2 linked regions of the Microbulbifer sp. A4B17 genome follow. The protein of the gene in region 2 interacts with the protein of the main gene of each other region in a pairwise test. Links are inferred from orthologs where the notes say so. Each region holds a gene or a part of one and is shown on either strand. Other genes may lie near its edges.

Evidence for each region. Proteins that work in one complex are often made in the same cells at the same time.
Region 1: the proteins of BTJ40_RS03755 (region 2) and BTJ40_RS17720 interact in binary tests that used the Escherichia coli proteins (3 or more experiments, as listed by UniProt). The link is inferred for Microbulbifer sp. A4B17 from one-to-one orthologs.

Annotation. Positions count from the first base shown.
Region 1 is NZ_CP029064.1:4,025,443-4,028,830, reverse strand. What follows is about bases 1-2,687. They hold BTJ40_RS17720 (peptidylprolyl isomerase), read right to left. Parts: upstream 1,642-2,687; coding sequence 1,360-1,641; downstream 1-1,359. Other genes in these bases: BTJ40_RS17710 (glutamate-5-semialdehyde dehydrogenase), read left to right, coding at 2,508-2,687; BTJ40_RS17715 (LON peptidase substrate-binding domain-containing protein), read left to right, coding at 1,836-2,411; BTJ40_RS17725 (RND family transporter), read left to right, coding at 1-1,287. In the rest of the region: more of BTJ40_RS17710, read left to right, coding at 2,688-3,388. UniProt on the Escherichia coli protein: PPIases accelerate the folding of proteins. It prefers amino acid residues with hydrophobic side chains like leucine and phenylalanine in the P1 position of the peptides substrates.
Region 2 is NZ_CP029064.1:821,387-829,142, reverse strand. The notes cover bases 2,735-5,591. They hold BTJ40_RS03755 (NAD(P)/FAD-dependent oxidoreductase), read left to right. Parts: upstream 2,735-3,535; coding sequence 3,536-4,648; downstream 4,649-5,591. Other genes in these bases: BTJ40_RS03745 (hypothetical protein), read right to left, coding at 5,091-5,582; BTJ40_RS03750 (hypothetical protein), read right to left, coding at 4,742-5,116; nadA (quinolinate synthase NadA), read right to left, coding at 2,735-3,372. In the rest of the region: BTJ40_RS03775 (AI-2E family transporter), read right to left, coding at 1-230; BTJ40_RS03770 (sulfurtransferase TusA family protein), read right to left, coding at 254-532; BTJ40_RS03765 (M48 family metalloprotease), read left to right, coding at 740-2,248; more of nadA, read right to left, coding at 2,320-2,734; BTJ40_RS03740 (hypothetical protein), read right to left, coding at 5,843-6,814; BTJ40_RS03735 (hypothetical protein), read right to left, coding at 7,497-7,756. UniProt on the Escherichia coli protein: Catalyzes the dehydrogenation of L-2-hydroxyglutarate (L2HG) to alpha-ketoglutarate and couples to the respiratory chain by feeding electrons from the reaction into the membrane quinone pool.

The DNA.
Region 1 (3,388 bases), 3.2 Mb from region 2 along the record:
CTGCAATTTTCCCGCTTTGCCGAGCGCCACAAGTTTGTGGTGCTAGGTATTTCACTGCTGGCAGCCGTCGTGAGTGTGGTGGGCATATCCCAGCTGAAAGTGGAAAACCGCTTTATCGATTACTTCGATGATTCCACGGAAATTTATCAGGGCATGCTGGTGATCGACCGCCGCTTGGGTGGCACTGTGACTCTGGATATTATCCTGGATCAGCCCGAGGAGCAGGAGGCGGCTTTCGAGGGAGAAGAAGACCCCTTCGCTATGGAAGCAGAGGAAGATCCCTTCGCTGTAGAGGAGGACCCCTTTGCCTCCGATGATCCATTTGGTAGCGAAGAGGAGTCTGCGGAGCAGAGCTACTGGTTTACGGTTGCCGGTTTGACAAAGCTGGAGCAACTGCACGATTACCTGGAGCAACAGCCGGAGATAGGTAAGGTTCAATCTCTGGCGACCCTGTATAAAGTTGCCGTGGATCTGAATGGCGGTCCCCTCAATGACTTTGAGTTGGCGGTGGCCAATACCAGCCTGCCGGCCGAAATCCGCTCTGTCCTGGTTGATCCCTATCTATCTGCGGAGAACAACCAGGCTCGTATCACCTTACGAGTGATGGAGACAGACCCCACCCTGCGTCGCGATGAGCTGATCCAGCGCATCTACAACTACGCTCACAATGAGATGGGTATTGCTCCAGAGAATGTTCATCAGACCGGCCTGTTGGTTCTGTACAACAATATGTTACAGAGCCTGTTTAAGTCCCAGATCCTGACCCTGGGTGCCGTCTTTGTTGGCATCCTGTTGATGTTCCTGGTGCTGTTCCGCTCTCTGTGGATTGCTCTGATTGCACTGGTGCCAAATATGCTGGCGGCCTGTGTGGTACTTGGTGGTATGGGGCTCGCGGGTATTCCGCTGGATATGATGACGATCACTATCGCCGCGATTACCGTGGGTATCGGTGTGGATCATGCGATTCACTACCTGTATCGGTTCCGCGCCGAGTTTGCCAAAGACGGTAATTATCTGGCGACCATGCACCGCAGTCATGCGACTATCGGCCGCGCCATGTTCTACACCGCTATCACGATTATTGTCGGTTTCTCAATTTTGGCGCTGTCAAAGTTTGTTCCGTCGATCTATTTCGGCCTGCTCACCGCACTGGCGATGTCCGCCGCTTTGCTGGGTTCCCTGACCCTTCTGCCACTGTTGCTGGTGATGTTCAAGCCGCTCGGTCGTCAGAGACGAGCTGATGAAGTTGAGCCGGAGGTGCCGATGCAGGAGGCGCCCAGCGCCTGAATCGAAGGAATTTTGAGTATAAAAAAGCCGGGATAACCCCGGCTTTTTCATGTCTGCTTATCTAGCGGGGACTTAGTCCTGGCGGCTGGTGATTTCCAGCAGGTGGTAGCCAAACTGGGTTTTGACTGGGCCATGCACCTTGTGCAGCTCTTCGGAAAATACGACCTTGTCAAATTCGGGAACCATCATCCCCTTGCTGAAAGAGCCCAGGTCACCGCCGGAACGGCTAGAGGGGCACTGGGAGTACTGCTCGGCAATTTTACCGAAGTCAGCGCCGTTCTCGATTTGCTGTTTCAGGTCCTGGCACTGCTGTTCACTTTCAACCAGGATATGGCGAGCGGTTGCTGTAGGCATGAAAAATCTCCGTTTGGTCAATTTACCGCAGCAGCTTATAGGCTGGGTGTTGGGCTTGCCAGCGACAATTTCCCGCAGGCAGAAAAAGTTGCTCCCAATCCAACGGATTGGCGGTAAAAAGTTTCTTATCCTGCCGCAGGGTAACCTCTGGCGATGGTATCTTTAGAACACATCAAAAATAATGAGTGATGACTTTGCAACAGATACCTCTATTTCCCCTCAGTGTCCCTCTATACCCCGGTGTGACCTTGCCCCTGCGGATTTTTGAGCAGCGCTATATTCACCTTGTCAGTGAGTCCATGAAAACCAACAGTGGCTTTGGCATTGTATTGATACGCTCCGGGGGCGAAGTGGGGCGAGCCTCTGTATGGCCTCTCGGTGTTTATGTCGATATCGTCGACTGGGGGCAGGGTGAAGGGGGGCTGCTGCATGTGGAGGTGAAAGGCCGGCGCCGCTTTCGTATTGTCCACACCCGTCGCGCAGAAGATGATCTGCTTCTGGGGGACGTGGAATGGATACCAGATGAAGATGAAAAGCCGATTCCGGCTGATTGCGATGGCCTCCTGTCGGTGTTGGAAGAGTTGAAGGAACGGGCGCAGTCGCTATCACTTAAATTTGAGCCGGTGGAATCCGCTGACTCACTCTCATGGCAGCTGGCGCAGCTTCTGCCGCTGGAGGATAAGGTGCGTACAGACCTGTTGGCAGTGGAAGATCCTCTCGTGCGGCTCGCCACCATCGCTGAGAACCTGGACCGTTGGACTCGGGATTAGCCTTCTACAAAGCTGTGTGGCCCGGCAATCGGCACTTTCAACCGGGTCTCGCTGGGTTATACTGCGCGGCCGACCGGATTTTGCACGGAGAGCCAAGTGACCGCCATAGACACCGCTGATCAGCAATCCACTCGCGCCAAGCTCGAACAAATGGGGCGCGCCGCCCGTGCCGCAGCTAAACAAATAGCTGCCGCGGATACCTCCACCAAAAATAATGCTCTCAAAGCCATCGCTGCCCAGCTAGAGTCACAGCGGGCGTCTTTGCTGGAGGCCAATGCATTGGATATGCAGGCGGGTCGCGAGCGCGGCCTGGATGCTGCACTACTCGATCGCCTGGAGCTTAACGACGCTCGTATCGACGGTATGATTGAGGGCTTAGTGCAGGTTGCGGAGCTGCCCGACCCGGTGGGAGAAGTTGAAGATTTACGCTACCGCCCCAGTGGTATTCAAGTGGGCAAAATGCGTGTGCCCCTAGGGGTGGTGGGCATTATTTATGAGTCCAGGCCCAATGTGACCATTGATGCTGCCAGCCTGTGCCTCAAATCCGGCAATGCCACAATTTTGCGCGGAGGCAGTGAAGCACTGCACTCCAATAAAGCGATAGCCGCCTGCATTGTTGCCGGTCTGTGTGAAACCGGATTGCCGGAAACCGCTGTCCAGGTTGTCGATACTACCGATCGCGCTGCGGTGGGTGCCCTGATCACCATGCCGGAATATGTGGATGTGATTGTACCCAGGGGCGGAACCGGCCTGATTGAAAGGGTCAGTCGCGAAGCCCGGGTGCCGGTGATCAAGCACCTGCACGGTGTTTGTCATGTGTATATCGATGATCGGGCTGACCTGGACAAAGCTTTCGATATCGCCCTCAATGCCAAGACTCATCGCTATGGTGTTTGTAACGCCATGGAGACACTTTTAGTTGCCGAGATGGTTGCGGCGGATATACTGCCGCGCTTGGCTAGTGCCTACGAAGAAAA
Region 2 (7,756 bases):
AGCACAACACAGGACAGGGTAACGGCCAGCCAATGGGGTACATGCCAGGACTTCAGCTTTTGCACCATGCCCTGCATCAGGAAAGCGATCACCAGCGCAGTGAATACCGGGGCCAGCACCGCCCCCAGTGTCGCCAGAACTACCAGTGCCAGCGTTAATATCAAAACCAGAAGCACCACTTCTTCCTGACTGAAGTAGCGGTTAACCCAGCCTTTTACAATCGATAACATAGACTCTCGGGGTTTGTCTTTATTCATTTGCCAGCGTACAGCCAATATTGAAAGGTATTATTACGCCGCTCGGCACGGAGCAGAGGTCTACCACTTAAAGAGGAAAAACTGTGGAAATCTCGCCAGGAACCCTCATCTGTGGCGAGTATGCAAAGCAGTGTTCCCTCAGGGTGCTCACGCAGTGCGCGACGCATGGCCAGTAACGGTTGTGGGCAGGGCAGATTTCTTGCATCCACAATAGCGGCCGCGTCCCAATCCGGAGTCGGAGCGTCGGGCTCATTGATAGAAGAAGTTACTGACATTGCCTTTTCAGTCACAAACCAGAATTGCCGGGGATTATAGCGCGAACCAGACGCCATAACCCGCACAGACTTTACGCTTTTTAACTTTCCACCTGGCGTAAGTGTGAACCTTTTATGGTCCACTAAGTCCAATCCTCGACAGTCCAACGGGGTAGCGTATAGAGTTGGACTATAGATCCTTCATGGACAGACCGAGCAGTAATCAAGATGACTGATACCCAAAATAGCCTGCTTCACCGGACACGCTCCCCAGCTATCCTCCATCGAATTCGCGCTGGACTGCGCACTCTCAGTATTGGCTTATTACTCGGCACTGTGCCGATCGCCGCTGTAGCGGACAGCGATGAGATACGCCTCCCCGAACTTGGTGACAGGACCAGCGGCGTCGTCTCCCACACCCAGGAAAAAGAACTGGGACAGATGTGGCTGCGCATATTCCGCAGCCAGGTTCGCACTTCCAGTGACGCGCTGATCCAGCAATATGTCGAGGGCATGGTCAAGGAATTGGTAGAGTACAGCCCGCTGGAAGACAAAGAGATTGATGTTGTCGTTGTAAGCAACAAAACCATGAACGCCTTTGCGGTACCCGGCGGAGTCATGGGTATTCATACCGGCCTGTTTCTATTTGCAGAGCGTGAGGACCAGTTTGCATCGGTGGTTGCCCACGAATTGGGCCACCTCAGCCAGCGGCACTACGCCCGCTCCCTGGAAGCACAGCGCAACAGCACAATTCCCACCTTAGCCGGCATGCTTGGCGCCCTGGTTCTGGCAGCTACCGCCGGCGGTGAAGCGGGGATTGCAGCCATGAGTGTTACCCAGGCCGCAGCCCTGGATAACCAGCTGCGCTTCAGCCGCAAGAATGAGCAAGAGGCAGACAGGGTCGGCATTGAAACCCTGGCCAAGTCCGGGCGCGACCCAGAGGCTGCAGGAGAAATGTTTGAGCAAATGCTCAAGGCCACACGCTACTACCAGCGCCCACCGGAATTTCTCCTGACTCACCCCGTTACAGAAAAGCGTATTGCTGATGCCAAGTTACGGGCACAGCGTATGGAAAAGGTTGCCCCCAAAGAAAATCTCGACTATCACCTGATGCGCTCGCGGGTGCGCCTCACCACCGAGCCAACACCTCAGCAAGCCGTTAAGCGCTTTAGTGCAGAACTCAACGGTATCAATGACAACGAGGATGCTGCCCGTTACGGCCTGGCCCTGGCCCAGGTTGCCGCAGGTAAGCCCGACTCTGCTCTGGACACCCTGCAACCCCTGCTGGACAAGAAGCCCTCCAAAGCCGCTTATGTACTGGCAAGGGCAGATATCGATCTGGTGCGAGAAGACTACAGCAGCGCCACCAAGCGCCTGCAGTGGGCCCTGGATCGCAATCCCGGAGACCATGCCTTAATCATGGGGCTCGCCAATGCCCACTTTAAAGCTGGCAACTATTTGGCCGCCGAGCGCCTGCTGGCCAAATACAGCCGCACACGGAAAAAAGATCCGGCAGTTTGGTACTTGCTCGCGGAAACTCACGGCCTGGCCGGGGATATCGTCGGTGTGCATGAAGCCCGTGCTGAGTACTACATCCTAAACGGCATATTCGACAAGGCCTTACAGCACCTGCGTCACGGTATTCGCATGTCTCAGGACGACTACCAGACCCACGCGATCCTGGAACAGCGCCTCAAGGACGTCCTGAAAATGCAGGAGAGAATCGAGGAGCTGTAATCCCTCTCTCTAACGAAAAAGAGCGGCCAATGGCCGCTCTTTTTGTTTTCTTAGCGCTATTTCCTCAAGCCTTAGCCTTTGCGGAAATCCAGCATTCTCTGCAGTGGGATCATCGCCTTGCGACCCAGCTCTGGATCTACAAAAATCTCATTATCACCGCGCTCCAATACCCCACACAGATTCTCCAGAGAATTCATCGCCATCCAGGGGCAGTTAGCACAGCTGCGGCAAGTCGCCCCAGCACCGGCTGTCGGCGCCACCATCAACTCCTTATCCGGGCACTCCTGCTGCATTTTGTAGAAAATGCCCTGGTCGGTTGCCACAATAAATCGCTTCTCCGGGCGGGTCTTGGCTGCGTTAATAATCTGCGAAGTAGACCCCACCACATCAGCCAGGGCTACCACAGAGGCGGGGGACTCCGGATGTACCAAAACCACAGCATCGGGATAGAGGGCCTTTAAGTCCTCGACACCCTTCGCCTTAAATTCCTCATGGACGATACAGGAGCCATCCCAAAGCAGGACGTCGGCACCTGTTTCACGCTCCACATAGCCGCCAAGATGCTTGTCCGGTGCCCAGAGGATTTTTTCCCCGTTGGCATCAAGGTGATCCACTACATCCAAGGCAATACTGGAGGTTACAACCCAGTCAGCCCGTGCTTTCACTGCCGCCGAGGTATTGGCATAAACTACCACAGTGCGGTCCGGATGCTGGTCGCAAAAGTCAGAGAATTCTTGCGGGGGACAGCCGAGATCCAGGGAGCAGGTTGCCTCAAGTGTCGGCATCAATACTTTTTTGTTGGGGGTAAGGATTTTGGCAGTCTCCCCCATGAACTTAACACCAGCCACCACCAGGGTATCCGCTGAATGCTGGGCACCAAAACGAGCCATTTCCAACGAATCAGAAACACAACCCCCAGTCTCTTCAGCCAGGGCCTGGATCAAGGGATCGGTATAGTAGTGTGCGACCAATACTGCATTCTGTTCCTTTAGTAAGCGCTTAATACGCTCACGCCATTCTTGCAGCTCTTCTTCGCTATATTGTGACATTACCGGCTCCGCCAGGTGCGCCTGCACCAAAGAGCGAGAATCTACATTGTCTGCGGCAATGGACTTCTGAGTCATGACTAACTTCCAGTCGCGGAAAAGCGCGTATTATAGCGCAATGGAACGACACCACCACGCACCCTTTTGACAGTGATATTTATCTGTTGTTACAGGCAAAATAAGCTCTGGGGTTTTATCATGGATGCCCCTTCAAAGTTCTCAGTTAATCAACAGGACCGCTATGGAAACACTGGATACCGTAGTAGTCGGCGCTGGCATATTGGGGCTGGCCTGTGCCTACCAATTGAGCCTGACTGGCCGCAATGTGATGGTACTGGAACAACACAGCGCCATTGGGACTGAAACCAGTGCGCGCAATAGTGAAGTCATTCATGCCGGACTCTACTACCCGACCGGAAGCTTGAAAGCCCGAGCCTGTGTCGCCGGTAAATCCATGCTTTATCAATTTTGTCGGGAATACGATGTTCCCCATAAAAAAATCGGCAAGCTGGTTGTCGCCACCGATAAATCACAGCTCGCAAAGCTGCACGCCCTCAAAACCCAGGGGGATATTAACAACGCAGGGGGACTTCGTTTACTCAGCGCCACTGATGCCCAATCTATGGAGCCGGAATTACGATGTGTTAGTGCAATCCACTCACCGACGACAGGCATAATCGATAGCCACGGCTTAATGCTGGCCCTTGAGGGTGCCCTGGAATCCAAGGGTGGTGAAGTGGTACTCGAAACCAAAATTGCCCGAATTGAAGTCTCTACAGGTATATGCCAGTTGGTGATGGCGGATGGCTACAGACTGAAAACCAACAACCTGATTCTGGCCGCCGGCCTTCACACCAGTTTGCTAATGCAAACCATTGATAGCAAAGCAGTAAAAAAAGAAATTCCCAACACTTACTTTGTCAAAGGCAGCTATTTCACTCAATCGGGCAAAGCGCCCTTCTCCCACTTAATTTACCCACTGCCAGAAAAAGCCGGCCTGGGTATTCACCTCACTCTAGATTTAGCCGGAGGGGCGCGCTTTGGGCCGGATGTAGAGTGGGTCGACACCATTAATTACAAAGTAGACCCAGGCAAGCAACAAAAATTCTATAATAGTATCCGTCGTTACTGGCCCGGTGTAATAGAAAATACATTGCAGCCTGGTTATGCCGGCATTCGCCCCAAAATAGTTTCCCAAGGAGCCCCCGCCGGAGATTTCCAGCTCTACCACAAAAAATTCTCTGGCAAAACGCAATTAATCGCTTTCTTTGGTATTGAATCCCCCGGGCTTACCTCGTCACTATATCTGGGAAAAATTGCGGCAGAAATTATCGGAAAAGTGCCGAAAAAATGAATTTTCAAGCAACAGCAATCTCAATACACTTTCGATTATCAGTAAAGACCGAATATATTGACGACACTTTCAAGATACAGAAAATAAAGTCAACTATTGTATTATATCTCCCTGGTTACTACTCCCTATCTGAGTTGCTACCGCCACCTGGTTATCATTCATTTGAACAGTAACATGAATATTGGAAGATCCTAATTGGGTAGTGGTGGCCGATCCAGTACTCAACCCCAGTTGAGAAACCTCTGCATAATTCATATCCCCACTCTGGAAGGTGGTAATATTGGAGGAAACTGCAAAGCTCTGCCCCACCAATGCCTCATTTAGCGTTCCGTCTTGTACAACACTTATAACGCTCGATTCAGTCAGGTCACCCTGGAATAACTCAGCACTATTCTCACTCCCAAACTGGTCAATTAATCCAGTGCTATCAAGAGCAAAATCTTCATGAACAGCCTGTGCAAAATTCATCGTTCCTGACTGCGTAACAGCGACCGTTCCCTGTATTCCCCCCCACGTCCACCTGCGCAGCAACGGCCTCATTATTAGAGCCCGACTGAATAACAATGGCACTGCCGGCGACAACAAAATCATCTTGTACCACCCAACCCAGATTGCCATCGCCAGATTGACTAATCAGAGCAATACTCTCAGATACTTCTGCAATCTGCTCAAGAATTGCCTGGTTCATCAAACCAGCTTGCTCTACCGTACCCGTATTCAAATCCGTGAGAGCCCCCTGTAAAACGGATACCTGGTGGGAATCCCCGCTTTGGGTTATCGAAACTGTATTGCTGGTACTGGTAGGATTTGACTGATCCACTGTTGCCAGATGCCCAACTCCCTCCTGCTCAATGTCTGTCATATTATTGCTGCCGACAGCATGGACACTAATGGTAAGCGAAGCGACTGCAGTCAGTGAAATCCAAGTATTCACTTAATCAATTCCCTGTAACAAATCTCAATCCTTTTACTTAAACTCTGAAACAAAAAAATTCTATAACAGATTCTATATCCCCCTAGAAGATTAGTGCTAGAGACGTAAATTAGTAGTGCGAAATCAATAGAAATAACAACTTAGTCTTCAAAAAACCATCACCCAGGCACAAAATTGAGCGAAAAGAAAAAAAAGGGGGGGCTTACATCTACTTAATAAGTATTACTTCTCCAAACACAGGTGCAAAACCCCAATAAATTTTATTGGAAAATAAATCCAATATTTGAAGTGCCGTTTTGTGTAGCAACTGTGGTTTTAGAATCCAGCATTTGTTGAGTCATATGTTGATTTAGATCACCTAACTGAGTAATTGTTGCATTGCTTAACATATTACCAACCTGTTCTATCTCCGCCATATTACTTGTACCATTTTGCAATATAAAACCCGTAACTGATGTCATACCAAACTGTCCGAGCATTGCATTATTCGTAGTGCCCAACTGAGTAAGTGTGGCGGTGGCGAAAGAGGTACCCCCTGCTTGCTGGGTAATTCCCATATTCATGGTACCTGACTGGTTTACACTGCCAACAGTAGAATCGACTACAGCTTGCTGAACACCACCACCGAAGTTTCCATCTTCCGACTGACTCACATTTACAGTACTATTAGTAACTCCATCGTCCTGTAGAGCCCCTCCAAAATGCCCATTACCTATTTGGGCAATTAGAACAGTGTTTGCGGTAACCCCATTTTCTTGGTCGGAATCAACCTCATTCATATCACCAGACTGAAGGACATTAATGGAAGAGGAAAATACTCCCATTATTTGCTCACTGACAAAGAGATTTTGATTGCCAACTTGGTCAACAGAAATAGAGCTGTTCTCAACAATACTCTGCTGCCCAATTTGAGCCATATTATCGTCGCCAATTTGGTTCAGAGTAATATTGCTCGCCAATATATCAAAAACCTGTCCCATTAGAATCGCATCATTCATATTACCAGTTTGGGTTACTGCAATATTGGAAGCTTCCGTATCAGTCTGGGTGATAGTCATAAAGTTCATTTCACCCGTTTGATTTAACTCCTGAGTAGAACCAATTGACTCAAGTTGCTCAGCTGTCGTGTCGTTATTATTTCCGACCTGATTGATCTCCAGCGAACTGGCCTCAGTAATAAACTGCTGAAAGGATTCAGCCATATTGCCATCGCCCTCTTGATAGTGGGTCATGGTATTGCTAACAGCATCGCTGGCCTGGGTCGACGATGAAGTATTAGCATTACCAATCTGGGTAACATCTATCAGGTTCCCAATGGCCGTAGGATCAACCTGATTGGCATTAGCTGTGTTACCAATACCCTACTGACCCACTATTGTCGTATTATTACTGGCTATAGCGCCACCACTCACTGCAGTCAATATCACTAGAGCTACTGGCTTAAACTTCCTCATAATTCAATCCTTAATTAACTATTCAAGCTTTTCTCGGGACTCAATCTAGAGGGCCTCATAGATAGCACCAACACCAATACATATGTCCGCATAAAACCTGAAAAAATCCAATTCAGCGCCATCCCAATATCGAACAACAGCACTCATTAAACGGAACACTAAATTCCGCCAAAATCGAATACCGTGATATTGAGACAGGCGTAAATATTTATGCAAAAACCCCCAAAAAGGGATTCACATGTACTGGCACTGGGTCACTTGCGATACTGAACGACTGAATATTTAGAAACTATTCTCAAATCTCTGATCAAGGGCCGACCAACTACTGGGTAAGAGTTAACGATAAGCAGCAATACCGCTATAAGAAGGAAGTGGGGAAAAATTAGGAATAAAGTTTAGAGTTAATTATCTGCGCCACCAGAAGAAGTGCTTAGCAGCGCAGAAATTAAAGAACTGACTGTCACTGTAAAATTGTGCCGGTATTACTCACCCCAGACTGTGTCGCTATTGCCGTCTCTGCGGTGCCAGCTTGCGAAGTGGCATATACATTGGAGGTACCCGATTGAGATATTGAGGCTACTCCGGTAGTGATATTTGACTGATTGATATCCGCATCATTGAAATCGCCGACCTGCAACACTGTAGCACTGGTGAAAAAGGCACTTCCTTGATCCAGCGTAGCTACATTCATATCGCCAAACTGGTCGACAAGCATACTTG